DNA from 4 places in the Blautia sp. SC05B48 genome. Region 3 is predicted to be linked to each of the others. Evidence: riboswitches for the same ligand, from Rfam matches in the RefSeq annotation. Region 3 holds a riboswitch; each other region holds the start of a gene.
What was found. Region 3 has a riboswitch for cobalamin ahead of EYS05_RS10115 (sirohydrochlorin cobaltochelatase). Riboswitches for the same ligand answer to the same signal wherever they lie in the genome.
Positions count from the first base shown of each region.

Region 1: it holds a riboswitch for cobalamin, as region 3 does, so the genes downstream of both, EYS05_RS05335 (ABC transporter permease) here and EYS05_RS10115 (sirohydrochlorin cobaltochelatase) in region 3, are expected to answer to the same signal.
Region 2: it holds a riboswitch for cobalamin, as region 3 does, so the genes downstream of both, EYS05_RS09545 (ABC transporter substrate-binding protein) here and EYS05_RS10115 (sirohydrochlorin cobaltochelatase) in region 3, are expected to answer to the same signal.
Region 4: it holds a riboswitch for cobalamin, as region 3 does, so the genes downstream of both, nikB (nickel ABC transporter permease) here and EYS05_RS10115 (sirohydrochlorin cobaltochelatase) in region 3, are expected to answer to the same signal.

Region 1 is NZ_CP040518.1:1,167,549-1,175,720, reverse strand. It holds gene EYS05_RS05340 (MATE family efflux transporter) at 1-545, shown strand, start outside; cobalamin riboswitch at 695-868, shown strand; gene EYS05_RS05335 (ABC transporter permease) at 1,005-1,934, shown strand; gene nikC (nickel transporter permease) at 1,950-2,813, shown strand; gene EYS05_RS05325 (ABC transporter ATP-binding protein) at 2,794-3,585, shown strand; gene EYS05_RS05320 (oligopeptide/dipeptide ABC transporter ATP-binding protein) at 3,595-4,533, shown strand; gene EYS05_RS05315 (nickel ABC transporter substrate-binding protein) at 4,563-6,131, shown strand; gene EYS05_RS05310 (class I SAM-dependent methyltransferase) at 6,137-6,889, shown strand; gene EYS05_RS05305 (class I SAM-dependent methyltransferase) at 6,891-7,637, shown strand; gene EYS05_RS05300 (alpha/beta hydrolase) at 7,649-8,172, opposite strand, start outside.
Region 2 is NZ_CP040518.1:2,072,802-2,080,973, forward strand. It holds gene EYS05_RS09515 (DUF4364 family protein) at 1-361, opposite strand, end outside; gene EYS05_RS09520 (TIGR01212 family radical SAM protein) at 376-1,317, opposite strand; gene EYS05_RS09525 (YesL family protein) at 1,317-2,006, opposite strand; gene EYS05_RS09530 (YerC/YecD family TrpR-related protein) at 2,246-2,563, shown strand; gene EYS05_RS09535 (DUF1836 domain-containing protein) at 2,694-3,314, opposite strand; gene pcrA (DNA helicase PcrA) at 3,460-5,703, shown strand; cobalamin riboswitch at 5,805-6,095, shown strand; gene EYS05_RS09545 (ABC transporter substrate-binding protein) at 6,202-7,296, shown strand; gene EYS05_RS09550 (FecCD family ABC transporter permease) at 7,311-8,172, shown strand, end outside.
Region 3 is NZ_CP040518.1:2,203,669-2,211,840, forward strand. It holds gene EYS05_RS10110 (NAD(P)/FAD-dependent oxidoreductase) at 1-704, shown strand, start outside; cobalamin riboswitch at 1,013-1,187, shown strand; gene EYS05_RS10115 (sirohydrochlorin cobaltochelatase) at 1,350-2,642, shown strand; gene EYS05_RS10120 (hypothetical protein) at 2,764-3,765, shown strand; gene EYS05_RS10125 (ABC transporter substrate-binding protein) at 3,762-4,907, shown strand; gene EYS05_RS10130 (FecCD family ABC transporter permease) at 5,005-6,024, shown strand; gene EYS05_RS10135 (ABC transporter ATP-binding protein) at 6,028-7,131, shown strand; gene EYS05_RS10140 (DUF1002 domain-containing protein) at 7,378-8,172, shown strand, end outside.
Region 4 is NZ_CP040518.1:3,279,867-3,288,038, forward strand. It holds gene hisZ (ATP phosphoribosyltransferase regulatory subunit) at 1-109, shown strand, start outside; gene hisG (ATP phosphoribosyltransferase) at 109-747, shown strand; gene hisD (histidinol dehydrogenase) at 798-2,108, shown strand; gene hisB (imidazoleglycerol-phosphate dehydratase HisB) at 2,108-2,695, shown strand; gene hisIE (bifunctional phosphoribosyl-AMP cyclohydrolase/phosphoribosyl-ATP diphosphatase HisIE) at 2,714-3,994, shown strand; gene EYS05_RS15305 (M14 family metallopeptidase) at 4,166-5,125, shown strand; cobalamin riboswitch at 5,410-5,598, shown strand; gene nikB (nickel ABC transporter permease) at 5,780-6,718, shown strand; gene nikC (nickel transporter permease) at 6,719-7,546, shown strand; gene EYS05_RS15320 (ABC transporter substrate-binding protein) at 7,607-8,172, shown strand, end outside.

The DNA.
Region 1 (8,172 bases), 1.0 Mb from region 3:
CGGGATTTACGGCATCGAACAAGCTGTATGGGGTTTTGGAGATGGCTGCCGTTTCATATGGATATGCTATTACAACCTATGTAGGCCAGAATCTTGGTGCAAAGAAATATCAGAGGATTCGAAAAGGTGTGCGCAGCGGCACTTATATGGCAGTGCTCACTTCGGCTTTCATTTCCGGTATGATGGTGTTGTTTGGACGTAATGTACTGTCCCTGTTTGTATCCGGTGAACCGGATCAGACCCGACAGGTATTGGATATAGCATATAAGTATTTGTTTATTATGGCTGTTTTTTTGTGGGTGCTGTATCTGCTGTATGTGTATCGTTCCGCTATCCAGGGCCTGGGTAATACTTTGATTCCGCTTGCCAGCGGCATTGCAGAATTTATAATGCGTGTCAGTGTTGCGCTGCTGCTGCCAAAAATGATCGGCGAAGATGGAATATACTATGCAGAGATCTGTGCATGGAGCAGCGCAGCTGTTTTATTATTCGTAAGTTATATGATCATTATACGGAAATATAAAGAAGTCACTGTTCATACATAATGTCATTTACTTGAGGAATCTATAATGATATACAGGCGGAAAATATCCGGGTTTTAATATGAAATGTTCAGATATTTCATATTTGACAGAAAAACTATTTATATAAAAAGAAAAGTATGATATTATGTACTTATTCGTTGCAACTATGAAAATTGAATAGTCAGAAGGGTGTATAAAGTACTTAATAAGGAATCTGGTGAAATGCCAGAACAGCCACCGCTACTGTGACAGGGACGAAAACCAAAATATCACTGGAGAGATCCGGGAAGATGGTAAGTAGGAAGAACTGGAGTCAGGAGACTTGCCTTTTTGACAGAAGAATTCTGATTCGGATGGGATACAGAAGGAATAAGCTCTGCCTGAGGTGGAGGTTTGTTTTTTGTGCTGATATGATGCTGGATCATATCAGCCTTTTTTATTTTAACCGAATAAACAGATGAAAAATGAGGAGAAATGAAAATGGGAAAAGTAATTGCAAAGCGTTTTATATTTATGATTCCGGTAGTTCTGGCGGTTACATTTATTATTTTTATGCTGAGTTTTATATCGGCAGGTGATGCGGCCAGAGTTCTGGCGGAGAAAAAATACGAGCACCCGTCACCGGAGCAGATAGAAGAAGTACGGCATGAGGAAGGACTGGATCAGCCGGTGCTGGTACAATACGGGAAATGGCTGGATCAGGCACTTCATGGCGATTTTGGAAAATCATATTCTACCAGAAAACCGGCTTTTGAGGAATTAAAAAGATATTTTCCACAGACATTTAAACTGGCAGTTACTTCGTTTTTATTGTTGATGATCGTATCAGTCCCTCTCGGAATTTTGTCGGCAATTTATGAAAACAGAGTTCTGGATAAAGTCATTCGCATTTTGTCGTCCCTCAGTGTATCTATGCCGTCTTTCTGGATCGGTCTGATGCTGCTCTATATATTTGGAGTAAAGCTAAAAGTGATTTCCGTGATCGGAGGAGATGCCGGAGGCATCCCGATTCTTGCGGCATTTGCCATGGATATCAGTTTCTTTGGAATTATGACGAGATTGATCCGTACCAATATGATACAGGTGCTGAAGCAGGATTACATACGTGCCAGCAGAGCTAAGGGATTGTCATCTGTAAATGTAATTTTGCGTCATGGTCTGAAAAATATCCTGATTCCTGTGCTGACACGTCTGGTATCAATTGTGATTGGTTTTTTCTGTGGCTCAGCTGTGATAGAAAGTATTTTTTCAATTCAGGGAATCGGAAATCTGGCATTGAAATCCGTGATCTCAAAAGACACTCCGGTGCTGCAATGTTTTATCTTTATTCTGGCTGTTGGCATTGTAGTATTAAATTTTCTTGTGGATATCGCCTATTCTGCGATTGACCGGCGAATCCAGTTAAAGTAAAGGAGAGATCATAGAATGGGAAGCAGAAGAAAGCAGAAAACAGAAAAAAGCATGATCCAGAATCTGTACTGGAAACAGGTATTCCGGTCACCAAAAACAAAAATAGGATTGATGGTGGTCATAATTTTTGTATTGGCAGCTATTTTTGCACCTGTACTGGCGCCACATGATCCACTACTTGTGGATGTTTCGATAAAATTAAAGAATCCGTCGGCGGCATATCCTTTAGGTACTGATCAGCTGGGACGATGTATTTTATCAAGACTTCTCTGGGGCAGCCGGTATTCACTGAGCTATAGCTTTACGGTGCTTCTGATCACCGTATGTGTCGGGGTGCCGATCGGACTGTTTGCCGGATATGTAGGTGGAAAAATCGATTCGATAATTATGAGGATCATTGATGTATTTATGGCTATGCCGGTCTTTATTGTTGCACTTGCCATTGCAGGAACCGTAGGAGCCAGCGGCGCTCATCTGATCCTGTCCTTATCGGTCGTATCCTGGGCAGAATATGCAAGGCTTGCCCGTGCATTGACACTTCAGGAAAAAAATAAAAATTATATGACCGCACTAAAAGCCGGAGGCTGCGGCCACGCAAGGATCATATTCAGACATGTATTGAGAAATATCCTGCCATCTGTGATCGCACTGGCAACAATGGAAATCGGTTCGATCATTCTGTCAATTGCCGGTTTTTCCTTTATCGGCCTTGGTGTGCAGGCACCGACACCGGAATGGGGGATCATGCTTAGTGACAGTAAAAGTTATATCCAGACTTATCCAAGACTGATGTTTTATCCGGGTATACTGATCATGATCATTGTTCTGGCATTTAATTATCTGGGGGAGGGAATACAAAATGGAACAGACAAAAAATGATGTTCTAAAGGTAAAAAGATTACATGTGGAGTTTCAGACCTCTCACGGAATGGTTCATGCAGTAAAAGATGTCAGCCTGGAAGTAAAGCGCGGAAGGATCCATGCCCTGGTGGGAGAAAGCGGAAGCGGCAAGTCAGTTACCTCTCTGACGATCATGAATCTGCTTGCAGGAAATGGAAAGGTGATATCCGGAGATGTGACACTGAACGAAAAGAGTCTTCTGAAGTTATCAGGAAAAGAAAAACGACAGTTATACGGAGACAGGATCGGAATGATCTTTCAGGATCCGACCGCTGCTCTTGACCCGCTTTTTACAGTTGAACAACTGCTTCTGGAAGGACTGAGGAAACATCGCAGAATGAGCAAAAAACAGGCAAGGGAAGCTGCGTTGGAAAGTCTGCGGATGATGAATCTGCGTGATCCGGAAGAACTGATGAAGAAAAAACCTTACGAATTGTCTGGTGGTATGTGCCAACGTGTTATGATCGCCATTGCCATGTCCATGAAACCGGATTATCTGATTGCAGATGAGCCGACGACAGCATTGGATGTAACCGTACAGAAGCAGATCCTGGAAGAAATCTATCAGCTATCCAGGAAAGAAAATCTGGGTGTGTTATTTATTACGCATGATCTGGGTGTGGTGGCAGAGATCGCAGATGATGTTTCGATCATGAAAGACGGCGAAATAGTGGAAAACGGAACAGTTGAAGAGATCTTTTATCATCCGCAGCATTCATATACAAAAAAACTGTTGGATGCAGTTTTATAGGGGAAAAGTATGAGTACGTTACTAAAGACAGAACATTTAAAAAAATATTATGGCAAGAAAAAAATTGTGAAGGCAGTGGATGATGTAAGTCTGGAAATCCACGCAGGATCATCCATGGCCCTGATCGGTGAAAGTGGAAGTGGTAAAACTACATTCGGAAAGCTGATCGCCGGCCTGGAGAAACCTACAGATGGAAAATTCTGGTTTCAGGGACAGGAAATGCAGGATTTGTCTGAAAAGCAGTTTCGTCCATATCGCAAGAATCTTCAGATGGTCTTTCAAAGCAGCAGCGGGGTATTTGATCCCGGTTATACCATTGGAGAAAATATTCTGGAAATTTTGAAATTACATGAAAAATTGCAAGAGGGAGAGTATGAAGAACGGGTAAAAGAAGCTTTGATCCAGACGGGGCTTGATCCGGATATTCGCAACCGTTATGTTGGACAGATTTCAGGAGGTCAGTGTCAGAGAGCTAATATTGCGAGAGCATTGGTATTAAGACCGGAACTTGTGATCTGTGATGAACCGGTATCCAGTCTGGATTATTCCATACGAAAGCAGATCCTGCATCTGTTAAATGAACTGCAGGAAAAATATGAGATGACCTATTTACTGATCACTCACGATCTGTCCAATGTTCCATATCTCTGCAAAGAGGTGGCTATCATGTATCAGGGACGCGTGGTCGAGTTTATCGATCATACGGACAGCTTAAAGGAGACTGCTGTACATCCTTATACAAAAGATCTGTTTGATTCTATTCCGGTAAAAGAACCGAAAATGCGAAGAATCGGATCGCAGGAAAAGAAAATATTTTCAGATACCATTCCGGAACAGGGCTGCCCATATCAGAACCGGTGCATAAGATGTACAAATATATGCAGAGAGCATATACCGGAATTGACAGAAATTGAAACAGGACATTTTGCGGCATGTCATATGCTGTAAAATATAAAACAAACAAAGGAGAGGAAGAAATGAAGAAAAGACGTGTAGCAAAACTGATAGCATTGAGCATGGTGGCGGCAACTTTACTGACAGGTGTCAATGTACAGGCAAAAGAGGAAAAAGTAGTTACGGCAATGACATCCATTGATCTGACTCCTGAACTTTGTGACCCTACAAAAAGTGGTCCGGACTTTCGTCTTTATGAAATGATCTATGATCCACTGGTGCGTTATGGAGAAAATGGAGAAATTAAACCGGCATTGGCAGAATCCTGGGATATCAGCAAAGATGGCACAACCTATACGTTTCATTTAAGAAAAGATGTGAAATTCTCAGACGGTACAGTGTTTAATGCAGACAATGTGATGTGGAATTATAACAGATGGGTGGAACAGGATGTGATTGGTAACTTTTCAGCCAAACTGGAAAATGTTACAAAGGTAGATGATTATACTGTAGAATTTAAGTTTGCAGAACCATGCTATACACTGCTGATCGAATTCAGCTATCCAAGACCATTCCGTTTCACCTGTGAAAGTGCAATGGATGAAGACGGAGAATTTTGTCAGGAAGTGGGTACCGGAATGTGGATGATCGACAGTTATGAAAGCGGTCAGGAGGTTGTCCTGGTACCAAATCCTAATTATTACGGTGAGAAACCAAATATTGATAAAGTAGTTCTGAAACAGGTGGCAGACGGTGATGCCAGAGTGATGGCACTTCAGAGTGGAGAGGCAGATCTGAATCTTCAGGATATTCCATCCGAAAGCTTCAGTATTATCCAGGCAGATAAAAATTTATCGACAGAACAGCAGGTTTCCACACTTTCTTACTATCTGATCGAAAATTATGATACACCGGCGCTTCAGGATATAAACGTACGTCAGGCACTGAATTATGCAACAAATAAAGAAAGCATTGTAAATGATCTGCTGGATGGTTACGGCAATCCGGCAACCGGACTTATGTCTCCGACAGTTCCTTATGTAACAGAAGAAAACAGCAAGGGTTATCCATATGATCCGGATAAAGCAAAGGAACTGTTAAAGGAAGCAGGATATGAGGATACAGACGGAGATGGTATTGTAGAAAAAGACGGAGAACCACTGAGCCTCAGACTGGTATTCCAGACTGAAGAATATGCTTCCTGGAAGTCACTGTGTGAATACCTGAAATCTGAATATGAGAAGGTTGGTGTGGGTGTTGAACTGGTAGAAAAAGAATCTGCAGCTTACTTTGATGAGATCTGGAACACCAGAGACTACGATCTGTGCATTTACCGCAGCTATGAAGACTCCTGGATGCCTCATGGTTTCCTGAAATCAATGTTCTACGCGGAAGATGGAGCAAAGGCAGTAAACTGGTACGATGAGGAGCTGAACAAAGATCTCGGAGAAGTATTAAAAACACAGGATGAAGAAAAACGTACGGAATTATACGATAAGATCCTTACACGTATCAATGATCAGGCAGTAACAGTGCCGCTGTATTATCCGAACCGTGATTATATTTATAATAATACCAGACTGACCAATGTAGAGCTTGCACCGACTGCCTATGAAGGCATTAACTGGGCAACACTGGATGTAGTGGAGTAAAAAAAATGTTTGAAAAAATCGAGAATAAATGGACAGAAGATTCCGGTGATTATGATGATATGATCCAAAAACAATTGAGTAACAAAAGAACGGTATCTCACTGGACAAAAGAATTGAAAAGACTTCTTGGACCTGAGCCCCTTCGTATTTTAGAAGTGGGCTGCGGCCCGGGTTTTATGAGCATCATAGCAGCGCGTCTGGGACATGATGTAAAAGCGATAGATGGTTCATCAGGAATGGTAGAAAAAGCCAGAAGGAATATGCGACAGTATCATCAACAGGTGGAAATCTGTGAGGAAGATGGTGTAACCTTGCCATTGGAACAAGAACAAAGCTATGATGTGATACTTTCCAGAGATGCGGTGTGGACATTATATGATCCGGAAAAAGCTTTCAGACGCTGGAAGGCTGTATTAAAACCAGGTGGAAGGATCATTTATTTTGATGGGGACTATCGTACCATCGAACCCACATTAAAAAATAAGATCCATATGAAAATTGCTGATTTTCTTATTTATGTTACAGAAAGAAAAACATATGGATCTGACGTGAAGGAAAACAGCGGAATTTATGAAAAGCTGCCATTTACATCGCAGAAGCGTCCGGAAGCGGACTTTCAGATATTAAAAAAGGTACGCTTTGCCAGGATTCAGATCAGAGAGAATCGCTGGCTAAACAGACCATGGACGATGGATTTCTGGAAATACGGATATCAGGGGAAAAAATTTATTGTAATAGCCACAAAGAAGGAGAAGTGACATGCAAAACGATAAGATCAAAGAATACTGGGAAGGAGAAGCTGGCATTTACAGCGAAGGGATCAAGGCAGAATTGAAAAGTGAAACAGCAGAAAACTGGAAGAATCTGATTCTGGAGTATGCGCCGGAAAAAGAACATCTGGAAGTACTGGATGTAGGCTGCGGGCCGGGATTTTTTGAAATTATGCTGGGAAAAGAAGGACATCATGTGACCGGGATCGATATTACTGAAAATATGATCCATGAAGCAAAGGAAAATGTAAAGGCAGCAGGTTTATCCGCAGATCTGATGACTATGGACTGCCACAATCTGAATTTCCCGGATGAGACATTTGATATGGTTATCTGCAGAAATATCACATGGACGCTGGATGATCCACAGAAGGCTTACAAGGAGTGGCTGCGTGTACTGAAAAAAGGCGGACGCCTTTTGGTATCGGACGCCTGCTGGTATCTGCATCTTTATGATGAAGAAAAGAAAAAGATTTACGAGGCACATGATGCTGCCATGTGGGAAAAATACGGAAGAGGTATCCATGCTCATGAAGATGCGGAAACAGGGAAAGAGCTCAGCAGTAAGCTGTTTATGAGTGATAAAAAGCGCCCGGCATGGGATCTGGATCACATGATGGAGATCGGCTTTTCCAAAGTGTTTGCCCTGAAGGACATCAGTGATATTTCCAGAACTTCCATGGATCGTGAGCTGAATAAGCTGACACCTCAGTTTTTAGTGGGTGGAGAAAAATAAGCGGGCCGGCGTTAAATAAAACGCTGGACCCGTTCCATTGTAGTTTTTAGAATAAAGATATCCGTCAGTACATCACCGGTTTCCAGAGAATGGTTGGCGTTTTGGGTGAGAAAGAGAGGTACATCTTTCTGCGCTGCCAGTTCCCGGATGGAATCGGTTTCGGCCCAGGGATCTGCGGTGCCGTGGAAGGCGATGCTTCCGGCAAGTGGGAAGGAAAAGGTCTCTGCAAGAGGCGTGAACAGGATGCTTTTTACAGTCAGATTGTGTCGGGAAGCATAGGCAGAGGAGATGACTGTACCAATGCTTTTGGAAATAAACAGAATGCTGCCATAGGAATTCCAGTCGATGCTGCCTAAGGAGCGTTCTGTTTGTTCCAGGGCAAGGTCAAAGGCCTGTTTCATTTTCTTCGGATCACCTTTTACATTTTCCGGGAGGTTGTCATAGGATACCGTGCGGATCTGGTAGCCTTGTTTGCTGGCAAGGCGGCTGGTATAGTACAGAAGCGGCTTGTCGGCAGTGTATCCGATGCCCGGAA
Region 2 (8,172 bases), 130 kb from region 3:
AGCTACCCTCTTTGGTGGGATAGTAATCTGCAGGAGTCAGGAGATGTTCTTCGATCTTGCAGTGGAGGGAATTGAGATATTCTTCCACTTCTTTCTTGATGTCAGAGGAAAGTTCTTTGGAAAAATATTTCAGAGTGTTTTTTCCCTCGGAGGTCAGTCGATAGTAACTGCGGTTGGACTGTGAAGACATTTCCACCAGATCTGCCTCCACAAGTTCGGAAACTGCCTGCTGGAGCTGAAAATAATTGGTGTATTTCCGGTCCAGGATAAAATCGGTGATCTGGGAATTTGTGAGATCCCCATCGGAATTCTGCAGCATATATAAAATAATAAGCTTATAGGTTGTAAAAGGTGATGCCATAAGAATCCTCCTTTTTACTGGCTGCGGGAAAGGGCTTCGAGAGCTTTTCCCTGAAAACTTGCTCTTTCTTTCATCCGGTGATGAAGAAGGTTTAAAACTTCTCGTTTGCGGCTGGCCCATAAAGGTGCGATCAGCAGATCCTTCGGTCCATCGCCGGTGACCCGGTGGATCACGATATCCGGTCTGAGATGTTCCAGACAGTCAATGACAAGGTTCAGATACTCGTCCCGTTCATAAGTGCGGAAAAGACCGGCTTCATGATCAGCGGCAAGATCTGTACCACGCAGTACATGAAGAAGCTGCAGCTTGATCCCCTGGATATCCATGGCGTTCAGATAAGCCATTGTTTCCAGGATATCCTTCCGGCTTTCACCGGGAAGCCCCAGGATGGTGTGGACGATCACTTCGATGCCGCCTGCGCGGAGATTTTTTACTGCGGTATCAAAACAGGACAGTGGATAGCCGCGCCGTATATATCTGGCGGTATCTTCATGGATAGTCTGGAGTCCCAGCTCCACCCACACCGGTTTGATCTGGTTCAGGGAATAAAGAAGATCCAGTACATCATCTCCCAGACAGTCCGGTCTGGTACCAATGGACAGTGCCACGATATCCGGATGGGAGATGGCTTCTGTGAAGATCTTACGCAGGTGTTCCACAGGAGCATATGTGTTTGTATATGCCTGAAAATAGGCGATATATTTATGGATCGGGCGTTTGGAAGAGAGACTTTTGATCTGTGTGTTGATCTGCTCTGTAATGGAAAGAGCGGCGTTTGCTGCAAAATCTCCGCTTCCGCCCTGGCTGCAGAAGATGCAGCCTTTTTTGCCCAGGGTGCCGTCACGGTTGGGACAGGACATGCCGCCGTTTAATGCAACCCGGTAGACCTTTTCGCCGTATCGCTCCCGGAGCATATAGTCCAGAGAATGATAAGGCTTGTCGTTCCAGCGCTTCATTATGCCTCTTTCGGTTCGTTTTTCTCTTCGCCGTTTTCTTCGTTTTCATCTTTCGGTATATAGTTATCGAAGATCTTTACAAAGATCTTCGATTTCCAGTACGCCAGCGTAGAAAATCCCATCAGAATAAAAAGCATGATCAGGATGGATGTAAACCGTGCGTAGCTCACATAAGCAAAAAGCCACATCAGTAGGAGTGGGGACGCAGAGATCACAAGCATCAAAAGTGTCAGCGGAAGATGGCGGACGGACATCAGGAATGCATTTACAAAGGTATTCTTGACGGAATTAAAAAATTTGGAAAGGATCGGATAAATGTACAGAAGGATCATCGCATAGATCAGTGCAAATGCAATGAACAGACTGAAAAGTCCTTTGTACATAGCTCCGCTTCCGACTCTGGCGATCCGAAGATCGATAAACAGAACAGCAGCGGTGAGGAGCATGATGATATTGATGATGGTCGCCTGTTTGAAGTTCTGTTTGAAGGAGTGGAAAAAGCTGCGGGCAATATAGGATTCCTCGTCTCTTGCCATCTTTAGTGTGACATAGTAGAGAGCTGTTATGGAGGCGCCTGCGGTGACAACCGGAATGCAGCAGAGGATGCACAGAAAATTCAGAAGAAGCAGGTCTGCTACGCGTCCCATGAACACGAAGAATTTGTTGTCCATGTTGAAAAAACGATTCATTTGATAAGTCTCCTTTTCTTTTGGATATTATTTTAAGTATACCCAATCACAGCAGAAAAAGCAAATCCCAAATGTTTTCCGGGGCAGTGGAAATGGGAAAATCATGTGTCCGCCATAGAAAGACAAAAAAGAGAAATAGTTTATTAAATTTTCCTAAAAGGCTTGCTTATCACGATTTAGAGTGTTAAAATATCAGTATTGTATTAGACGAAATTCATGTATTTTAAAGGAGCGTAACAATGAGCAAAAAAATCAGGACGGAGGCTGTGGATCATCTTTTTGAAGCGATCCTGTGCCTGAAGGACAAGGAAGAGTGTTATACATTTTTTGAGGATGTGTGCACCATCAATGAGCTGCTTTCTTTATCTCAGCGCTTCGAGGTAGCCAAGATGCTTACTGATAAGCGTACATACCTTGATATTTCCGAGAAAACAGGAGCTTCCACAGCTACGATCAGCCGTGTGAACCGTTCCCTGAACTATGGAAATGATGGTTATGAGATGGTATTTGCACGTATGAAGAAGGATAACGGGGAGCAGGGCGGCGAAGCAGAATAAGGCTTACGTCCATACCGTGATGATAACGGATAATGCTGTAACGAAAAAGAGACAGGCGATCGTGCGTCTGTCTCTTTTTTTTCGGTGCGCCCGGCGACGCACGTTTATGACCGGATGTGAGCTCCGGATATTATTTGTCTTTTTTTGAGGAATCCGTATCTTTTGAGGAATTCATGTGGTCGATCATGTTTTCGATGATCATTTTTTTCATGTATACGTCGAAGCTAAGAAGACAGATAAAGGAAAACTGGTGAAGGAATTCCTTATCCTCCGGGTCGGCGTCCTCAAAAATTTCTCCGGCACTTTTGAAACGGCGCATAAGATCCTTTTCCAGGTAACGGATCTGTGACTGCTCCATACTGAAAACCTCCTGGTAGATGTAAGTCATGTCCTTTTCTGTAACGGACTTGAAGTATTTCTCGGTGATCGGTCCCAGAAGGGTCTGGATATCACTGATGGAGAGGATATTCTTAAAATAGTAGATAAAGATCAGCATCAGCAGATGCTCCCGGGAATAGCGCTTCTTTTCCGGCGGGGGAAGGAGCTTGTTCTTTGCGTAATTGTTGATCATGGTCTTGGTCAGGATCTTGTCATCATGATGACGCTTGGTGGAAGCGAGATTATCTTCCATAAAGGTTGTGACCTGATCCATGTAAAGAGCAATATTGGGAATTTCATCGGGTTTTATATAATCAAGCTCAGCAATTTTTGCAAAAATGCTGTTCATCATTTCTTTTTCGTTTTCTGTCATCGCATTATCACCTCTGCTCCTTATTATATAGTTTTAAATACTACTTGTAAAGAAACTTTTTTTCAGAGAGGTGGGTTTACCGGAAAGTAAAGTCATGATAGTATATAAAGATACTGTTCATATGGAAAAAGAAATGGAGATCAAAATGAGTATACATGATGCTTTGGACACATTGAATCCTATGCAGCGGGAAGCTGCCGTACATACAGAGGGACCACTTCTGATCCTTGCAGGAGCCGGTTCCGGAAAAACAAGAGTGCTGACCCACAGGATCGCCTATTTAATGGAAGAAAAGGGTGTAAACCCATGGAATATCCTGGCGATCACCTTTACCAACAAGGCCGCCAGTGAGATGCGGGAACGTGTGAATAAAATTGCGGGAATGGGTGCGGAGAGCGTATGGGTCTCCACCTTCCATTCCGCCTGCGTGAGGATCCTGCGCAGACATATTGAGGTGCTGGGCTTTGGCAGTAATTTTACCATTTATGATGCCGACGACCAGAAAACAGTCATGAAGGAAATCTTCCGGAAGTTTGATATCAATACCAAGATCTACAAGGAACGCGCTGTTCTTGCTGAGATTTCCCATGCCAAGGATGAACTGATCACACCGGAAGAGATGGAGCTGAATGCAGGCGGCGATCCGGATGCACGGAAGATTGCCGGTATGTATAAGGAATATCAGTCTATCCTCCGGGGAAACAATGCGCTGGATTTTGATGACCTGATCGTGAAGACTGTGGAGCTTTTTCAGCATAATCCAGATATCCTGGACTATTATCAGGAACGTTTCAAATATATTATGGTGGATGAGTATCAGGATACCAATACTGCCCAGTTTAAATTTGTAAGTCTTCTTGCTGAGAAATACAAGAATCTCTGTGTGGTTGGTGATGATGATCAGTCCATCTATCGTTTTCGTGGAGCAAATATCGGGAATATCTTAGGCTTTGAGAAGGTTTTTCCTGAGGCTAAGGTGGTGCGCCTGGAACAGAATTACCGTTCTACCCAGAACATCCTCAATGCAGCCAATGAGGTGATCGTCAACAACACAGAGCGTAAGGAAAAACGCCTCTGGACAGAGAACGAAGAGGGCGATAAAGTACATTTCCGTCAGTTCAACAACGGATTTGAGGAAGCGGAGTATGTTGCAGGAGAGATCATCCAGGGGCGCCGCAACGGGAAATTCCAGTACAAGGACTGTGCAGTACTTTATCGGACCAATGCCCAGTCTCGTCTCTTTGAGGAGAAATTTCTCCTGGCAAATGTTCCTTATAAGATTGTCGGCGGCGTGAACTTTTATGCCCGCAAAGAGATCAAGGATCTGTTAAGCTATCTGAAGACCATTGACAATGCCAGTGATGATCTGGCTGTGCGCAGGATCTTAAATGTGCCAAAAAGAGGAATCGGACTCACCAGCATCGGCCGTGTCCAGGACTATGCGGATATGATGAACCTGAGCTTTTACGATGCGCTCCGCGTGGTGGAGGAAGTACCGTCCATTGGCAGGGCAGCAGGAAAGATCAATGATTTTGTATCCTTTATCCAAGGACTGAAAAGTAAGGCAGAGGCCTATACAGTCCGTGAAACCCTGGAAGAGGTCATTGAACTTACCGGTTATGTGAAGGAACTGGAGGCAGAGAAAACGGAGGAGGCTCAGGCGAGGATCGAAAATATCGACGAGCTGATCTCCAAGACAGAATCCTTCCAGGAAGCCATGGAGGAGGCCGGACAGCCGGCAACACTTTCTGCATTTCTGGAGGAGATCGCACTGGTGGCAGATATCGATTCTGTTGATCCGGATCAGGATTATGTGCTGCTGATGACTCTTCACAGTGCCAAGGGACTGGAGTTCCCAAATGTATTTATCGTGGGAATGGAGGACGGTGTTTTTCCGGGATATGCTTCCATCTGGTCCGGTGATCCGTCGGATATCGAGGAGGAGCGAAGGCTCTGTTATGTGGGGATCACCCGTGCCATGAAGGAACTGACTTTAACCTGTGCAAAACAGCGGATGATCCGTGGGGAGACTCAGTATAACCGTGTGTCACGTTTTGTAAGGGAGGTTCCACGGGAGCTGGTAGATCTTGGACATACCATTCAGGAGAAAAAGCCCAGAGTAGATGATATCGTATCTCCGAAAAGCGCCTATGCCCAGATGAAAATGAATTTCCAGGCAAAGAGCACCCTGCAGAAAAAAGATTTCACAGTGAAGAAGGCGGACAGCCTGGACTATGGTGAGGGAGACACGGTCCGTCATGTGAAATTCGGAGTCGGTATCGTAAAAAATATCGCAGACGGCGGCAGAGACTACGAAGTGACGGTAGACTTTGACAAAGTCGGCGTGAAAAAAATGTTCGCCGGTTTTGCCAAGCTGAAAAAGATCTGAGAGGGATCTCTCCGGGCAGACTATTTCTGCAAAAAACTGTAAAAATCCGGCCTCAAGGTTGTAATTGGAAAACCGGTATGTTAGAATCAGTATCAGCGTAATTGAATTGCTGTGAAGTGAACAGTATCACCGGCACATATGCTGCCGGATACTGTGAGGAGGGAATCGGGTAAAAAGCCTGAGCGGTTGCGGCCACTGTATACAGAAGAAGGGATTTCACATGCCATTGCAGAAACTCATGTGAGAAGGCGAAATCCCGATGTCAGAGAGATTCTGGAGAAAATTCTGATACATCATTCATGATCGGCTAAAAGATGAATGGTGTATCAGTTTTTATTTTGCGGAGTTTTTTCTGAGTCTGTAAGTCAGGAAACCTGCTTGACAGTATGTAAGTGGGAGCTTCCGTACAAAGTGTTCCGTGCAGATTTTATGAAGCCCCATCTTTTCGGTTACCCATAGGCAACAGGAGATAAAACAGGCGAAAAGAGAGGAAATGAAATGAAAAACAAGTATGTATCCACAAGAATCATGGCAATGGTAATGGCAGCGGCAATGACCGTATCAGCAGCTCCGGCTGTTTATGCCGCAGAGAGAGCAGACTCCGAGACCATCAAGGAAGACAACCAGCCGGCAGCAGAAGACAGTACAGAGTCTGCAGACATCGAAGATTCTTCCGCAGAGGCAACCAAGACAGAATATCCTCTGACCATCACAACCTATGATTACGATGGAAACGAAATCGAAACCACTTATGAAAAAGCACCGGAAAAAGTCCTTGCTGTATATCAGGGAAGCATTGAGACTATGCTCGCACTTGGTCTGGAAGACCACCTGGTAGCTACCGCAGGTCTTGATAATGAAGTTCCGGAAGATCTCAAAGAAGCATTCTCAAAAACAAATTATCTTGACGAATTTACCCCATCCCTTGAAACTGTAACAATGCTGGAGCCGGACATGATCTTATCCTGGAGCTCTCTTTTCTCTGATAAGAATCTGGGAAATGTAACAGACTGGATCGACAAAGGCTGCAACACCTACTACAACACCAATACTCGTCCGGACGGCGACAGAACACTGGAAAATGAATTCACAGATATCTTAAATATCGGAAAGATCTTCGATGTACAGGACAAAGCACAGGCTATCGTTGATGATGCAAAAGCAGTGATCGACAAAACTCTTACTGCAACTGCAGATGTAAAAGACAAACCAAGCGTAATGGTATTGGAGCCTCTTGGAGATGACATCACAAACTATGGCGTAAAGAGCCTTGGCGGAGATATGGTAACACAGTTAGGCGCAACTCTTGCAAACCCGGATGCTTCCACCGTTGGAAAAGAGGATATCATCGCAGCCAACCCTGACGTGATCTTTGTGGTTTACATGCCATATGCAGGAGATGATCCGGAAACTGTTAAGAACAGCCAGCTTGCAGTGATCCAGGATGATGAGTCCCTGAAGAGCCTTGACGCAGTAAAGAACGGACGTGTTTACCCGATCATGCTCAGTGAGATGTATGCAAGTGCAACACGTACCCAGGACGGAATCGAAACTTTTGCAAAGGGATTATATCCGGACGTAAATCTTGACTGATCGGAGAAAATGCAGTGAAAGAAACAGCTTCACAGAGAAAAAAAGATAAGGTGCTCAGAACATCCATGTATGTGGCAGTTCTCATCGGACTTGCAGGATTCCTTATTTTTTCCATACTTGCAGCCATCACTTTTGGAAATGCGGATCTGTCACTGAAGGATGTATACAGCGTTATCGCTTATAAATTGTTTCATATAAAAAGTCTGTCCGCCTATGCGGAAGGCGCAGTTCATGATGTTGTGTGGCTGATCCGGCTGCCTAGAGTCCTTCTGGCTCTGGCAGTTGGAATGGCTCTTTCCGTGTGCGGCGTGGTGATGCAGGCTATCGTGCAGAACCCGCTGGCAGACCCGTATGTGCTGGGTATCTCATCTGGTGCATCTCTGGGTGCCACACTGGCCATCATGCTTGGAATCGGAAGCTTTCTTGGTGGAAACTCTGTGGGAATCACAGCTTTCATTGGCGCGATGATCACTTCTTTTGCGGTGATCGCCATTGCAAACATGGGTGGAAAGGCAACTTCCGCAAAACTGATCCTTGCGGGAATGGCGGTCAGCGCAGTCTGTTCTGCTTTTTCCAATTTTGTCATTTATATTACCAATGACAAAAATGCGGCAACAGAAGTTATGAAGTGGAGCATGGGAAGTCTTGCCGGAGCAAGCTGGACCAGAGTGGGTGTAATGCTTCCGGTCACGCTGGTGTGCGTGGCTGTTTTCTGGACGCAGTACCGGAACCTGAATCTGATGCTTCTGGGAGATGACGTATCCATTACCCTTGGAACAGATCTGCACAGACTGCGGACTTTTTATCTGATCGTTGCTTCTGTTATGATCGGATTTGCCGTGTACTGTGCCGGTGTGATCGGATTTGTGGGACTGG
Region 3 (8,172 bases):
TTGGAGTCCGTGTGGAGCTTCCGGCGGAGGTTTTCAGCCGTCTGACAGATGAGCTTTATGAGAGCAAGATCGTTTACAGAACTGAGAAGTTTGAGGATATGGTTCGTACCTTCTGCATGAACCCGCGAGGTGTTGTCGTGAATGAAAATACCAACGGTATTATCACAGTAAACGGTCACAGCTACGAAGATCCGGCAAAGCATACCAACAATACAAACTTTGCCCTTCTGGTATCCAAGCATTTCTCAGAGCCGTTCCATGACAGCAACGGATACGGTGAGAGCATTGCAAGACTTTCCAATATGCTTGGCGGTGGTGTTATGGTACAGCGGTTCGGAGATCTGATTCGCGGAAGACGAAGCACAAAAGCCCGTATTGAGGAAAGCTTCGTAACACCTACACTTTCTGCGACACCGGGAGATTTAAGCCTTGTTATGCCGAAACGTATCCTGGATGGCATCATCGAGATGATCTATGCCCTGGATAAGATCGCACCGGGAACCGCGGATGACGATACTTTGCTTTATGGCGTGGAGGTTAAATTCTACAACATGGAGGTTGAGATCGACGAAAATCTGGAAACTTGCCACAAGGGTCTCTTTGTTATCGGAGACTGCAGCGGCGTGACACACTCTCTTTCCCATGCATCTGCCAGCGGAATCTACGTAGCCAGATACCTGGAGCAGGAGTATTTTAACAGATAAACTGCAGAGCAGTTTATCTGTTATGAGCAAGTAGCGAATATTTGGTGTAAGACAGTCCTTTTCTGATATCAGGGTGATGACAGAAAGGGGCTGTTTTTTATGCAGGATGTGCATGAAGATTGGAGAAAGTATTCTGATAATAACTGACAGATACAGGGAGAAAACCGGTTACTGTTCACTGGTAATATTTCGCGAGGTGTTTTTTTGTGAGCGAAGATCACAGAAAACCGTGAATCGTCTGACATCAATCTTGACAAATTTATGAGTTTGTGGTAAAAGTTAGATAACCAGGTAAAAGAAAATATGTGCAAATGTTATAATGATAAGGTTGCATCCAGTCGGATGTGCAAAAGAGAATCCGGTGAGAATCCGGAACGATACCGTCACTGTGAAAGGGGAGCTGCTTTTATAACCACTGGGAGACCGGGAAGGGAAAGCAGTGTGGAACCAAGTCAGGAGAACTGCCTTATTGTGAGATCCAGGGATTCGCGGTTTACGAATCGGTATTCTCCATAACAATACAGAACTTCTTTTTATGTATTTGTATTGCGCAGAGAATCATGTGTGAGCAGGCGGCCGCAGAGAGCTGCTGTTTTTTTGTACATATCAGTATTCTGGAAATACATGAAAAGAGGACAATGAGAAATGAAAAGAAAAACAATGTTAGCTCTGATGCTCGCAGTTTCCATGACATGCTCTATGGGTGCGGCTACAACAGCAATGGCAGCAGAGGATTCTGCTACAGAAGAGAACGCTGAGGCAGCTGATACCACAGAGGCTTCTGATGCAGATCAGGAAGCAGCAGATAATGTAGCAGCTCTGATCGACAAGATCTATGTACAGGAAAGAAACGACACAACAGATGAGGACTGCAAGGCAGCCAAAGAAGCATGGGATGCTCTGACAGATGCTCAGAAAGAGCTGGTAGAGGGTGAGAATGCAGATCCGGATTATTTCGGACGTGACACAGGAGATGCTTCCAAGGACGATCCGCGTAACCAGGATGAGATCGGTGAGAATGAACTTCTTGTTGTAAGCTTTGGTACTTCCTTCAATGACAGCCGTGCAGAGGATGTCAAGGGAATCGAGGATGCTCTTGCAGAAGCTTATCCGGACTGGTCTGTAAGAAGAGCATTTACAGCACAGATCATCATCAACCATGTAGAGGCAAGAGATAATGAAGTGATCGATAACATGCAGCAGGCTCTTGACCGTGCAGTAGAGAATGGTGTTAAGAATCTGGTTGTACAGCCTACCCATCTGATGCATGGTGCTGAGTACGATGAGATGACAGAAGCAATCAATGGCTATAAAGATAAATTCGAGTCTGTAGCTATCGCAGAGCCAATGCTCGGTGAGGTTGGAGACGATGCAACTGTGATCAATGATGACAAGAAAGCCGTTGCTCAGGCGATCACAGATACGGCTTGCAAAGAGGCCGGATTTGACAGCATGGATGCAGCAGCTGAGGCTGGCACAGCATTCGTATTCATGGGACATGGAACATCCCATACAGCTAATATTACATACGATCAGATGCAGACACAGATGGAAAATCTTGGATTGAAGAACGCATTCATCGGTACTGTAGAGGGTAAGCCGGAAGATACAGCCTGCGACAAGGTTATCGAGAAGGTAAAAGAAGCAGGATACAAGAACGTTGTTCTTCGTCCGCTGATGGTTGTTGCCGGAGACCATGCAAATAACGATATGGCCGGTGATGATGAGGATTCCTGGAAGAGCCAGTTTGTAGCATCCGGAAACTTCGATAAGGTTGACTGCCAGATCGAGGGTCTTGGAAGAATCGAAGCCGTTGAGAAGCTTTATGTAGAGCATACAAAGGCAGCCATCGATTCTCTGGGAAGCACTGAGGAGTCCGCAGATTCTGATGCAGCAGCAGATACAGAGGCTGATTCTGCTGAGGAGTCCGCAGAATAATAAATATAAAAATATCTGAGTGAGTTCAGATACCTATAAGAAATCAATGTAACTGCCCGGAAAGATCAGGAAGACTGTTTTCCGGGCAGATTGCTGTATCTATGGAAGGGAGAAGATTATCATGAAAAAACGCTATGTAAACTTAATTCTTGCAATGGCAAGTGCATCAGTCCTGGTGCTGGGCTCTGTGCCTGCGATGGCAAAAACAGATGAAACAAAAACAGAGTCCGGTGAGGAAGCAGAAGCTTCCGAAGAAAAGGATACAGATGCAGCCAAAGCAGATACCCTGGAAGATGGCGTTTATACAGCAGAGTTTGAGACAGACAGCAGCATGTTTCATGTAAATGAGGCCAATGACAAAAAAGGAGAGCTCACGGTCAAAGATGGTAAAATGACCATCCACGTAAGTCTGGTTTCCAAGAAGATCGTTAACCTGTTTGCGGGAACTGCCGAGGATGCCCAGAAGGACGGAGCAGAGATCATTGAGCCGACCACAGATACAGTGAAGTACAGCGATGGTTATACAGAGGAGGTTTACGGATTTGATATCCCGGTACCGGCCATTGGTGAGGAATTTAACGTGGCGATCCTGGGAGAAAAAGGCAAATGGTACGACCATAAAGTCAGCGTAAAGGATCCTGTAAAAACAGAGGATACTGCTGAAAAAACAGAGGACGATACAGAAAAAAAAGGAGCTGCCTCTGACAAAAAGACAGCAGAAAAGTCAGATGAGTCCAAAGATGGAAAAACCTCTGACGACAAGAAATCCGAAGGGAAAAAGCCGGAGGATCTGAAACTGGAGGATGGAACCTATGAGACTGATGTAACCCTTACAGGCGGATCAGGAAGAGCATCCGTAGAATCTCCGGCCAAAGTAGAGATCAAGGACAAAGAAGCTACGGCAACCATCATCTGGAGCAGTCCGAATTATGATTATATGATCGTGGACGGCGAAAAATATGAGCCGGTGAATAAAGACGGAAACTCCACATTTGAGATCCCGGTCACTGTCTTTGATGCAGAAATGGAAGTGACTGCAGATACTGTAGCCATGAGTACGCCTCACGAGATTGAGTATACTCTGAATTTTGATTCTTCAAGTATGAAAAAGGAAGAAAAATGAAAAAAATAATTTCATACATATTTCTGACGCTGACCCTGATCCTGGGGTGTGCTTTTGCAGTGCAGGCAGCAGAGACAGAACATAAGCCTGCGGATATTCCAGGCCTTACCTTTGACCACAGTATGGATCTTTCCTACGCAAAGGAATTTAATGTGGATTACTACAACGATGGCTATGCGCTGCTCACCATTGATCAGGAAGGACAGTTTCTTGTAGTTCCCGAAGGAAAGAAAGCACCGGAGGGGCTGGATCCTGACATTGCGGTTCTGCAGCAGCCCATAAACAATATCTATCTGGTAGCAACCTCGGCCATGGATCTTTTCCGTGCTATCGACGGGATTGACAGCATCAAGCTTTCCGGAACCAAGGAAGACGGATGGTATATCCAGGAAGCAAAGGACGCCATGGAACAGAAAAAGATGATCTATGCCGGCAAGTACAGTGCTCCGGATTACGAGCTGATCCTGAACGAGGGCTGTGACCTTGCCATTGAATCCACCATGATCCATCACAATCCGGAGGTACAGGAGAAGCTGGAGCAGTTCGGGATCCCTGTAATGGTAGAGCGTTCCAGCTATGAGAGTCATCCTCTTGGAAGGACCGAGTGGATGAAGCTTTACGCAGTTCTTCTGGGAAAAGAAGATGTAGCAGAAAAGGTTTTCAAAGAGCAGACGGACAAGCTGGATAAGGTTCTCACCGCAGATAAAACAGACAAGACCGTGGCGTTCTTTTATATCAACTCTGTAGGTGCGGTAAATATAAGAAAAAGCGGCGACTATGTTTCGGAAATGATCTCCCTCGCAGGAGGAAATTATGTTCCGGAGGATACGGGAGTAAATGACAATGCTCTTTCTACCATGAATATGCAGATGGAAGAGTTTTATGCCAAGGCGAAGGATGCAGACTATGTCATCTACAACAGTACGATCGACGGGGAACTTAAGACCATTGATGAGCTTCTTTCCAAAAGTAAGCTTCTTGCAGATTTCAAGGCAGTGAAGAACGGAAATGTCTGGTGCACAGGCAAAAATCTTTTCCAGGAAACCACCGGACTTGGAACCATGATCGAGGATATCCACACCATGCTGACTACAGATGATGATTCTCTGGATGAGCTGACCTATATGCATAAACTGAAATAAATTCCAGTGTTCGCTTTAACTCCTTTGCCGGTTTCCACCTGTGAGCAGGAAACGAAAGGATATGATAACAAAACAGAAGAGGAGTGTACCAGAAAAAATGAATGACAGAAAACGCGCAGTCCGATACGGGATCTCTTTTGTGATCCTTGCGGTACTTTTGATCTTTTTATTTATATGGAATGTAAATTCCGGAAGTATCCACCTCTCTGTGAAGGAGATCCTGAATATCATATTCCGGCATCAGGGAGATGAAACTTCTTATAATATCGTCTGGGAGATCCGTCTTCCCAGGATACTGGCAGTTATCATCCTTGGCGGAGCACTTTCTGTTTCCGGATTTTTGCTGCAGACCTTTTTTAACAATCCTATCGCGGGACCCTTTGTACTGGGAATCTCTTCCGGTGCCAAGCTGATCGTGGCACTTCTGATGATCTTTTTTTTAAGCAGATCGGTGTCCATCGATTCCGGTGCCATGATCCTGGCTGCTTTTGCGGGCTCAATGATCTCCATGGGCTTTGTGCTCCTTGTGGCAAAAAAAGTCCACAACATGTCCATGCTGGTCATCAGTGGTGTTATGATCGGCTATATCTGTTCGGCCATCACAGACTTTGTGGTGACCTTTGCAGATGATTCCAACATAGTCAATCTTCACAATTGGTCATTGGGTAGCTTTTCCGGTATGACCTGGGGAAATGTGCAGACTATGGCCGTTGTGGTACTTCTTACTATGGTGATCGTATTTTTTATGTCAAAACCGATCAGCGCCTATCAGCTGGGGGAGACTTACGCGCAGAATATGGGAGTTAATATCAAGGTTTTCAGGATACTTCTGATCCTGCTTTCCAGTATTCTTTCTGCCTGTGTGACTGCTTTTGCAGGGCCAATCTCCTTCGTGGGGATCGCTGTGCCTCACATTGCAAAAAGTCTCCTGAAGACTGCCAGACCGCTGCTTGTGATCCCGGCCTGTTTTCTGGGCGGTGCAGTGTTCTGCCTGTTCTGTGATCTGATCGCAAGAACTGTATTTGCACCGACGGAGCTGAGCATCAGTTCTGTGACGGCAGTTTTCGGAGCACCGGTAGTTATCTATATCATGATTCGCAGACAGCAGAGGATATAAACGATGAAATCATATTTTTTTTATACAGATCAGCTGACCGTAGGCTATGATGGAAAACCACTGATCAAAGAGATCAATATTCAGCTGAATAAAGGAGAGATCCTGACACTGATCGGTCCCAACGGTGCCGGAAAATCTACTATTTTGAAGAGTATCACAAGACAGCTTTCTCTGATCAGCGGAACGATATATCTGGAACATGAACAGATGAGCCGAATGACCAACAGGGAAGTGTCAAAAAAACTGGCTGTAGTACTTACCGAGCGCATGCGCCCGGAGCTTATGACCTGTGAGGATGTGGTATCCACCGGACGATATCCCTATACCGGAACTCTTGGGATACTTTCCGCAGAGGACAAGGAAAAAGTTAAAAGCGCTATGGAGATGGTTCACGCCTGGGATCTGAAGGACCGGGATTTTACAGCCATCAGTGACGGACAGAGACAGCGTATCCTTCTGGCACGCGCTATCTGCCAGGAACCGGAGATCATTATCCTGGATGAGCCGACCTCCTTCCTGGATATCCGGCATAAGCTGGAGCTTCTTGCCATTTTGAAGAAGATGGTACTGGAAAAACAGATGACGGTGATCATGTCCCTTCATGAGCTGGATCTTGCCCAGAAGATTTCTGACCAGGTGATCTGTGTTCATGGAGATCACATTGAGAAATATGGTGCACCGGAGGAAATCTTTACCTCAGATTATATTCGGAAGCTTTATGGCATCACCCGTGGGAGCTATAATGCAGAATTCGGCTGCGTGGAAATGGAACCTCCGGCCGGAAAACCGGAGGTATTTGTGATCGGAGGAAATGGAAGTGGGATTCCGGTATACCGGAAACTGCAGCGCCAGGGGATTCCTTTTGTGACCGGAGTTCTCCATACCAATGATGCAGATTATCAGGTGGCAAAAGAACTGGCTGCAAAAGTGATCACGGAGAAGCCTTTTGAATGCATTTCAGAGTCAGCCTTTGAAGAAGCGCTGGAGTTCATGGGAAAATGTGAAAAAGTGTACTGTCCGCTGAAGGATTTTGGTATCATGAATGAAAAAAATCGGGAATTGCTGAAAAAAGCAAAAGAAACCGGAAAATTAAACCGGATCAGATAAGTTCGCTGGGAAAAAGTGAAAAGCGATAAAACGTTGTCAGAAATGTGAGATATAATTTCTGGCAGCGTTTTTTTATATAATATAAATTACAAATATTTCTGCAGCTGTGTTATAATACAACAAGAATGACGGATCGTGAAGCGCTCACATTCGTGGAGATGTAAGTAACGAAGATGAATGTCCGCTTTACACCACAAAAGTTAAGCAGATACAATCAATCCGAAAAAATATATGGAGGGAAGATCAATGAAAAAAAGAAACATGATCGCAGCTCTGCTCTGTAGTGCATGCCTTGTGGCAGGGAGTGTAAATCCCGTATTTGCAGATGCATCGAAGGTAGTAACACTTGGAGCAGATCTTACGGATGCTCAGAAGCAGACAATGATGAAATATTTTAATGTAAGTTCCGATCAGGTGCAGGTGATGACCATTACAAATGAGGATGAGCATAAACACCTGGATAATATCGCGCCACAGTCTCAGATCGGTTCCAGAACTTTGAGCTGTGCTTATGTGAAGCCTACACAGTCCGGCGGGATCAAGGTCCGCACAGCAAATCTGAACTGGGTGACAGGTAATATGATCGCAACCACACTTTCCACATCCGGTGTGAAGAATTGTGAAGTAGTTGCTGCCTGCCCGATGGAAGTATCCGGAACAGGTGCACTTACCGGTATTCAGATGGCATATGAGAAGGCCAGTGGAGAGAAGCTGGATGAGACCAAGACGAAGCTTGCCAACCAGGAGATCGTAACCACCGGTGAACTTGCAGATAAGGTTGGTAAAAATGAGGCGACAACAGTTGTAAACCAGTCCAAGATGGATGTGATCCAGAACGGAGTACAGAATGCAGATGAGATCCAGAATATTGTCATCAATGTGGCTGAGCAGAACAATATTTCCGTAAGCCAGGACGATATTGACAGGATCGTGTCTCTTCTGGGACAGATTGCACAGCAGGATTACAATTATGATGATGTGAAGGAAACACTGGAGCAGGTAGATGCCAATACCACAGGCCAGGCCTCTTCCTCTGATGAT
Region 4 (8,172 bases), 1.1 Mb from region 3:
GATCACCTATGATCCGGAAAATCTGAAAAAAGCGATCCAGGAAGCAATGGAGCTTCGAAACGAAGGTAAAAAAGTGGCATTGTGCCCGACAAAGGAGGAGCAGGACTGATGAGATATCTTACATTTGCCCTCACAAAAGGGCGTCTGGCCAGCAAAACACTGGATATGTTTGAGAAGATCGGTATTACATGTGAGGAGATGCGTGACAAAGATTCCCGAAAGCTGATCTTTACCAACGAGGAACTGAAGCTGAAGTTTTTCCTTGCAAAAGGTCCGGATGTGCCGACTTATGTAGAGTATGGTGCAGCAGATATCGGTATCGTAGGTAAGGATACCATTCTGGAAGAAGGAAGAAAGCTATATGAGGTTATGGATCTTGGATTTGGAGCATGTCGCATGTGCGTATGCGGCCCTGAAAGCGCCAGGGAAGTTCTGAATAACAATCAGCTGATCCGTGTAGCTACAAAATATCCAAATATTGCAAAGGATTACTTCTATAACAAAAAGCATCAGACTGTGGAAATCATTAAGCTGAACGGTTCCATTGAGCTTGCACCGATCGTAGGACTTTCCGAGGTTATCGTGGATATCGTGGAAACCGGAAGCACCCTTCGTGAGAATGGCCTGAAGGTGCTGGAAGAAGTCTGCCCGCTGTCTGCACGTATGGTAGTCAATCAGGTCAGCATGAAAATGGAAGATGAACGGATCCGCAAACTGATCACGGAACTTCGAGGTGTGGTCAAATAAACTGAGCAACAGATGAACCTCCAAAATACAGAAAGAAGGCAGAATTTATTATGCGTAAGGTAAAACTCACCAAAGAATCTACAAAAGATATTCTGGAAACTCTCTTAAAAAGAAGCCCTAATAATTATGGAAAATACGAGGATGCAGTAGCAAATATACTTGCCAAAGTAAAAGCAGAGGGAGATACCGCGTTATTTGCATTTACCAGAGAATTTGATAAAGTCGAAGTGACAAGGGATACGATCCGTGTAACACCGGAGGAGATCGAGGAAGCATACAAGCTGGTAGATCCTTCCCTGATCGATGTGATCAAAAAAGCACTGGTGAATATCCGCAGCTATCACGAAAAGCAGCTTCTGAACAGCTGGTTCACAAGCACAACAGACGGAACCATGCTTGGTCAGAAGGTAACCGCTCTGAACCGTGTAGGTGTTTACGTTCCCGGTGGAAAGGCTGTATATCCGTCTTCCGTGCTGATGAATATCGTTCCTGCAAAAGTTGCCGGTGTTGACCGTATTGTAATGACAACACCTCCTGGAAAAGACGGAAAAGTTAATCCAAGCACACTTGTTGCCGCCAACGAAGCCGGTGCAGATGAAATCTATAAAGTGGGTGGTGCACAGGCCATCGGAGCACTTGCATATGGAACCGAGAGTATTCCAAAGGTTGACAAAATCGTAGGACCCGGAAATATTTTTGTTGCGCTTGCAAAAAAGGCAGTTTATGGATACGTAAGCATTGATTCTATTGCCGGCCCAAGCGAGATCCTCGTTCTTGCAGATGAGACTGCAAATCCTCGTTATATTGCAGCAGATCTTCTTTCTCAGGCAGAACATGATGAGATGGCATCTGCGATCCTGATCACAACAAATGAGGAATTTGCAGATCAGGTAGATAAAGAAGTCAGAGGTTTTGTTGAGGTACTTTCCAGAAAAGCCATTATCGAGAAATCCCTGGAGAACTTTGGCTATATCCTGATCGCAGAAGATATGGACGAGGCCATTGAGGCTGCCAATGAAATTGCTTCTGAACATATGGAGATCGTCACAAAGAATCCTTTTGAAGATATGATGAAGGTACGAAATGCAGGTGCGATTTTTATCGGAGAGCACAGCTCTGAACCCCTTGGAGATTATTTTGCAGGACCAAACCATGTGCTTCCTACCAATGGAACTGCCAAATTTTTCTCCGCACTTTCTGTAGATGATTTTATCAAAAAATCCAGTATTGTATATTATTCAAGAGAAGCACTCCGAAAGATCCACAAGGACATTATCCAGTTTGCCACATCGGAACAGCTGACTGCACACGCAAATTCCATTGCAGTCCGTTTTGAGGAAGAGGACAAGGAGAACGAATAATGGCAAGAGAAGCACTGATTGAAAGAAACACAAAAGAAACGCAGATACGTCTGCAGCTGAATATTGATGGAACAGGAAGTTCCGATGTTGATACAGGCATTGGCTTTTTTGACCATATGCTGGACGGTTTTACGCGCCATGGACTGTATGATCTTACGCTGAGAGTCCACGGTGATCTGAATGTAGATGATCATCACACCATTGAAGATACAGGGATCGTCCTTGGAAACGCTATCCGTGAGGCAGTTGGCGACAAAAAAGGGATCAAACGTTACGGCAGCTGTATCCTTCCTATGGATGAAGTGCTTGTGCTCTGCGCAGTAGATCTTTCCGGAAGACCTTATCTTGGATGGGATGCAGAGTTTCCTACAGAAAAAATAGGAGATATGGCCACAGAGATGGTAAAGGAATTCTTTTATGCAGTATCCTATTCTGCGGCAATGAATCTTCACATCAAAGTTCTTTCCGGAGGAAACAGCCATCATGTGGCAGAGGCCATGTTTAAAAGCTTTGCGAAAGCCCTTGATGCAGCAACACAATACGATTCCCGGATCACAGACGTGCTTTCTACCAAGGGAAGCCTCTGATACAGAAGGAGACCACTTATGAACAAACAGTTGATCCCATGTCTTTATCTTCATTCAGAAAAAGCGGTAACAGGATTTGGACAGAGAAATCTTTTCGGAGACGGAAATGTAGAAACACTTGCAAAATTTTACGGTGACAATGGGGCAGATGAGCTTCTGGTATTTGACTTTTCTTCTGCAGATGCAGAGCATGACCGTGCGATCGGAAAAATCCGTGATATCTGTCAGGCATCTGAAATCCCGGTTATCGCAGCGGGAAATATCAAACGTATGGAAGATGTAAAAAAGCTGATCTATGCGGGATGTGCCAAAGTTGTACTGAATTTTTCGAAAGAGAATAATATCAAACTTCTGGAAGAAGTATCACGCCGCTTTGGAAAAGAGCGTATGATGATCAGCATCTCTGATCTGAGAGAATTCACAGAAAATCAGGATCTGATCGAAAAATATGCAGACACTGTTCTGGCTCTGGACACTGTCGAAAATGAAATCGCAGAGATTTCTCAGATTTCCATTGTTCTTCATACCGATGAAAACAGATATGAGAACGTTCTGAAGCTTTTAGGAGAAGCAGCTGTGTCCGGACTTTGCGGTGCTTATGTAAGCAGTCTTGAAAATGATCTGCATACATTTAAGGAAACCTGCGAAGAAGCCAGAATTCCGGTAAACACATATAAAAGTAATATTGCATGGTCGGATTTTAAATTAAACAGTGACGGAATGGTTCCGGTTATTGTCCAGGATTACCGGACGGATGAAGTACTGATGCTGGCCTATATGAATGAGCTTGCTTTTAACACAACATTGAAGCTGGGAAAAATGACATACTGGAGCCGCAGCCGGAATGAGCTCTGGACCAAAGGGCTGACATCCGGACATGTACAGTATGTAAAGGCTCTTACTATTGACTGTGATAATGATACGATCCTTGCCAAAGTGGAGCAGGTTGGAGCAGCCTGCCATACAGGAAACCGTACCTGTTTCTTCAAACCTCTGATGAAAAAAGAGTACGATGATACCAATCCACTTCACGTGTTCCAGAATGTGTATGATGTGATCACTGACCGAAAAGAGCATCCAAAGGAAGGTTCCTATACTAATTATCTTTTTGATAAAGGAATCGACAAGATTTTGAAAAAAGTCGGTGAAGAATGCACAGAGATCGTCATTGCAGCCAAAAATCCGGATAAAGAAGAGATTAAATACGAAATTTCAGATTTTCTTTATCATATGATGGTACTCATGGTGGAAAAAGGAGTCAGCTGGGAAGAAATCACCAAAGAATTGGTAAAAAGATAAATTATATATCATTCAGGAAAAAAGCTTTTGTACGTCGGATCAGAATGAACGGTTACGAAAGCTTTTTTCTGTTTTCCCGGAATCTTAAAAGAATATGTACAATTTCGGTTAGGCATGATATACTTATCGTCAAAAGTGCGGAAATATAAAAAAGGAAAAGGGAAACAACCAATGATCAAAATTGATGACTGGGTGATTGAAAAAGGAGAGAAGGCACAGGGGAAAATTAAGATCACAGGATACGGCATAGCAATGCCGGCAACTGTGATATGCGGAGTGGAAGACGGACCGACGGTCCTGATCACGGCAGGAATACACAGTGCGGAGTATGTGGGAATCCAGGCAGCAATGGAACTTGCAAAAGAATTTCAGCCGGAAGAACTGAAGGGAAATGTGATCATCGTTCCACTGGTCAACGTCAGCGGCTTTGAGCATCGCACCATGAGTCTGGTCTATGAGGATGGCAAGAACCTGAACCGCGTTTTCCCCGGAGATCCTGAGGGAACAGCTGCAGATCGTATTGCCTATACTATAGTGACGAAACTTTTTTCTATAGCAGATTATTATATCGACCTGCACAGCGGAGATGGGTTCGAACAACTTCATCCCTATGTTTATTATGTAGGGGTTGTAGATGAAAAAACAGCAGAGAAGTCATTGCATATGGCACGGCATATCGGCGTAAAATATGTAGTCCGTTCCACAACCGCCACAGGTGGCGCCTATAATTATGCTTCTTCTCTTGGAATTCCAAGTATTCTTATCGAAAGAGGCGGACACAGCTACTGGACCTGGGAGGAAGTAGAACAGGATAAAAGAGACGTCCGTCACCTTGTTTTTCATCTCCAGGGAAAGACGTGTCATGGTCTGAAGCATTACCGTCAGATGCTTCTTGAAAATGTAGTCTATGAATATGCGCCGTATACCGGATGCTGGTATCCATCCAAGAAGCCTGGAGAGTACTTCTTTAAGGGAGAAGAACTGGGTGAATTGAGAGATTACTATGGAAATTTACTTTACACGTCTATTGCAACTGAAAACGGAGTCGTACTTTATCAGACAGCCAGCCTGAATATCATTGAAGACGGACCGATGATCGCATATGCGGCGATCACAGATACTCTGACCTGATAGTAAACAGACTTTTCAGAACGCTTCTGTCTGAAATCATATTGAAACAGTAAGAAAACCGGGTTTTACCATTTGCTATTCTATTTGTAAAAACAGCGAGGTAAAATCCGTGTTTTTTTAGCAGATCAAATAAATTTAATTGTCAAATCCCCAATGGGGGATATATACAATTCAAGCATCTTTAACAAAATTTATGAGTTTTCAAAAAATATAACATTTTTCCATAGACATAAACTATAGTTTTATCGTATAATATTTAGGTAATTTAACAGCATTTGCTGATTTTCACATCAGCCGTTGTAAGTTCCGAGAGGATTAATAGGGAAACCGGTGTAAATCCGGTACGATCCCGTCACTGTAAGGGGGAATCCTCAGACAAAATACCACTGGTCGAGTGCGTGAGAAATAGACCGGGAAGGTGCCTGAGGGTAAGGATCCTAAGTCAGGAGACCTGCTTGCAATTGTTTTAAAATGATTCTTACGGAAGATAGGAAGCATATTTTTTTATGTGCCCGTATTTCATCGCGGGCTTTTTTCGTGCAAATTTCTAAAATTCCATGCATGTTCTGCATAATAAGAATCCAGTAGTTTTTTTATCTAACTCAATTAAAACGGCAATGTTAAAATCGCATCAAATGAGGAAAGGAGTAAAACGTGACAAAGAAACAAATAGGAAAAAGATTTCTCCAGATCATCATTGTATTATTTGGAATCAGCTTTTTCACATTTGGACTGACCTACCTGTCACCTGGTGATCCTGCGGAGATCATGCTGACAGAATGTGGTAATCTTCCGACACCGGAGCTTCTGGAACAGACAAGACATGAGCTTGGCCTTGATCAGCCCTTTCTCGTGCAGTATGGTTCCTGGCTGAAGGGTGTTGTTACAGGAGATATGGGACAGTCCTATTCTTTCAAAATGCCGGTAACGGATAAACTGGTATCTTGTTTCTGGCCGACGCTGAGGATGTCTTTGCTGGCACTTTTGATGATGGTCATTATTTCCATACCGCTTGGAATCCTGGCCGCTGTATATCAGAACAAATTCCCGGATTATTTTGTGAGAGGAATTACCTTTGTGGGAGTATCTGTTCCAAGCTTCTGGCTGGGCCTGATCCTTCTCAGTATCTTTGGTGTTCAGCTTCGCTGGATCAATGTAGCAGGAGGAAGTACGGATTTCAAGTCTATGATCCTTCCGGCACTGACTCTTGCACTTGCCATGTCTGCGAAATATACCCGCCAGGTAAGAAGTGCGGTGCTGGAGGAGCTTCACCAGGATTATGTGACCGGTGCAAGAATGCGTGGAATCAAAGAAAGCGTGATCCTTTGGAAACACGTTCTTCCTAATGTAATGCTTCCGCTGGTAACACTGCTGGGTCTTTCCCTTGGAAGCCTCCTTGGAGGTACCGCAGTTGTAGAGATCATTTACAACTGGCCTGGTATGGGAAATATGGCAGTAAAGGCAATTTCCTGTCGTGACTATCCTCTTGTACAGGGCTATGTACTCTGGATCGCGATCCTGTACATGTGCATCAACCTGCTTGTGGATCTGTCCTACACTTATCTCGATCCAAGACTTAAGGAGGATAGATAATTGAAAAAGGTATTACGAGTATTTAAAGAAAATAAACAGTTCACTCTTTTCTTCATTCTGGGCCTGGTGGTAATTGGCGTTGCGATCTTCGCACCGCAGCTTGCGCCATATGATCCGCTGAATGCAGTTATGACTGAATCACTGCAGGAGCCGAGTTCCGCTCATCCGTTCGGAACGGATAAACTTGGACGAGATCTTCTTTCCCGTGTTATTTTCGGAACAAGAACTTCCCTGATCATGACATTATGTCTGGTTGCGGTGATTTTTGTGATCGGTACATTTTTAGGAGTTATTGCCGGATATTTCGGTGGCGTTGTGGACGCGGTGATCATGCGTATCGCAGATATGATGATCTCTTTCCCCGGCCTTGTACTGGCCATCGCCATTGCCGGTATGCTGGGACCAAACCTGGTAAATGCCGTTATCTCCATCGCGGCTGTAAGCTGGACGAAGTATGCCCGCCTTGCAAGAAGTATGGTTTTGAAAGTCAAGAAGAGTCTTTATATAGAAGCTGCAGTGGTAAACGGAACAAAGACCTGGAAAATTCTTCTTGTACACGTTCTTCCGAACATGGTAACCCAGATGGTGGTAACTGCGGCAGCAGATATCGGAACCATGATGCTGGAGCTGGCTTCTCTTTCTTTCCTGGGATTTGGTGCAACTGCGCCGACACCGGAGTGGGGACTGATGCTGAATGAAGGAAGAACTTACATGGCAAAAGCGCCATGGCTTATGATCTACCCTGGTATTGCGATCGTGATCTGTGTTGTTGTTTTCAATATGCTTGGAGACAGCATCCGTGATGTACTGGATCCGCGCCAGGATTAAAAAACGTTTCTGTAACAAACCAACACCAATAATCAGTATATTTATCTTTAGGAGGATGAAATGAGAAATAACGTAGTTAAAAAAGTGCTGGCTGCTACACTTGCATGTATGATGACTTTTTCTATGACAACAGTGGCTCAGGCAAAGGGCGATAAGAGCAGTGATAAGGAAATCACGATTGGAGTAACAAGCTTTGCAGATACACTTGAGCCGACAGAGCAGTATTTCAGCTGGGTTGTATCCCGTTATGCGATCGGTGAGTGCCTTACAAAATTCGATGAGAACGGTGATATCGTTCCATGTCTTGCAGAAGAGTGGGACAACAGTGAAGATGGAAAAACATGGACATTCAAGATCCGTGAGGGTGTAAAATTCTCCAACGGCGATGATATGACACCGGAGATGGTAAAAGCTTCCATCGAGCGTACAGCTGAGAAGAGCGACCGTGTTCCGGAGTTCTTTGACCTTGATAGTATTGAAGTTGACGGACAGAACCTGATCTTCCACCTGAACAGAGCAAACGCAAACATGGCCGGATGCCTTGCAGACCCGCTGTTTCTGATCGTTGATACAAATGTTGATGATTCCACATTTGCAATGGAAGGACCGATCTGTACAGGACCTTA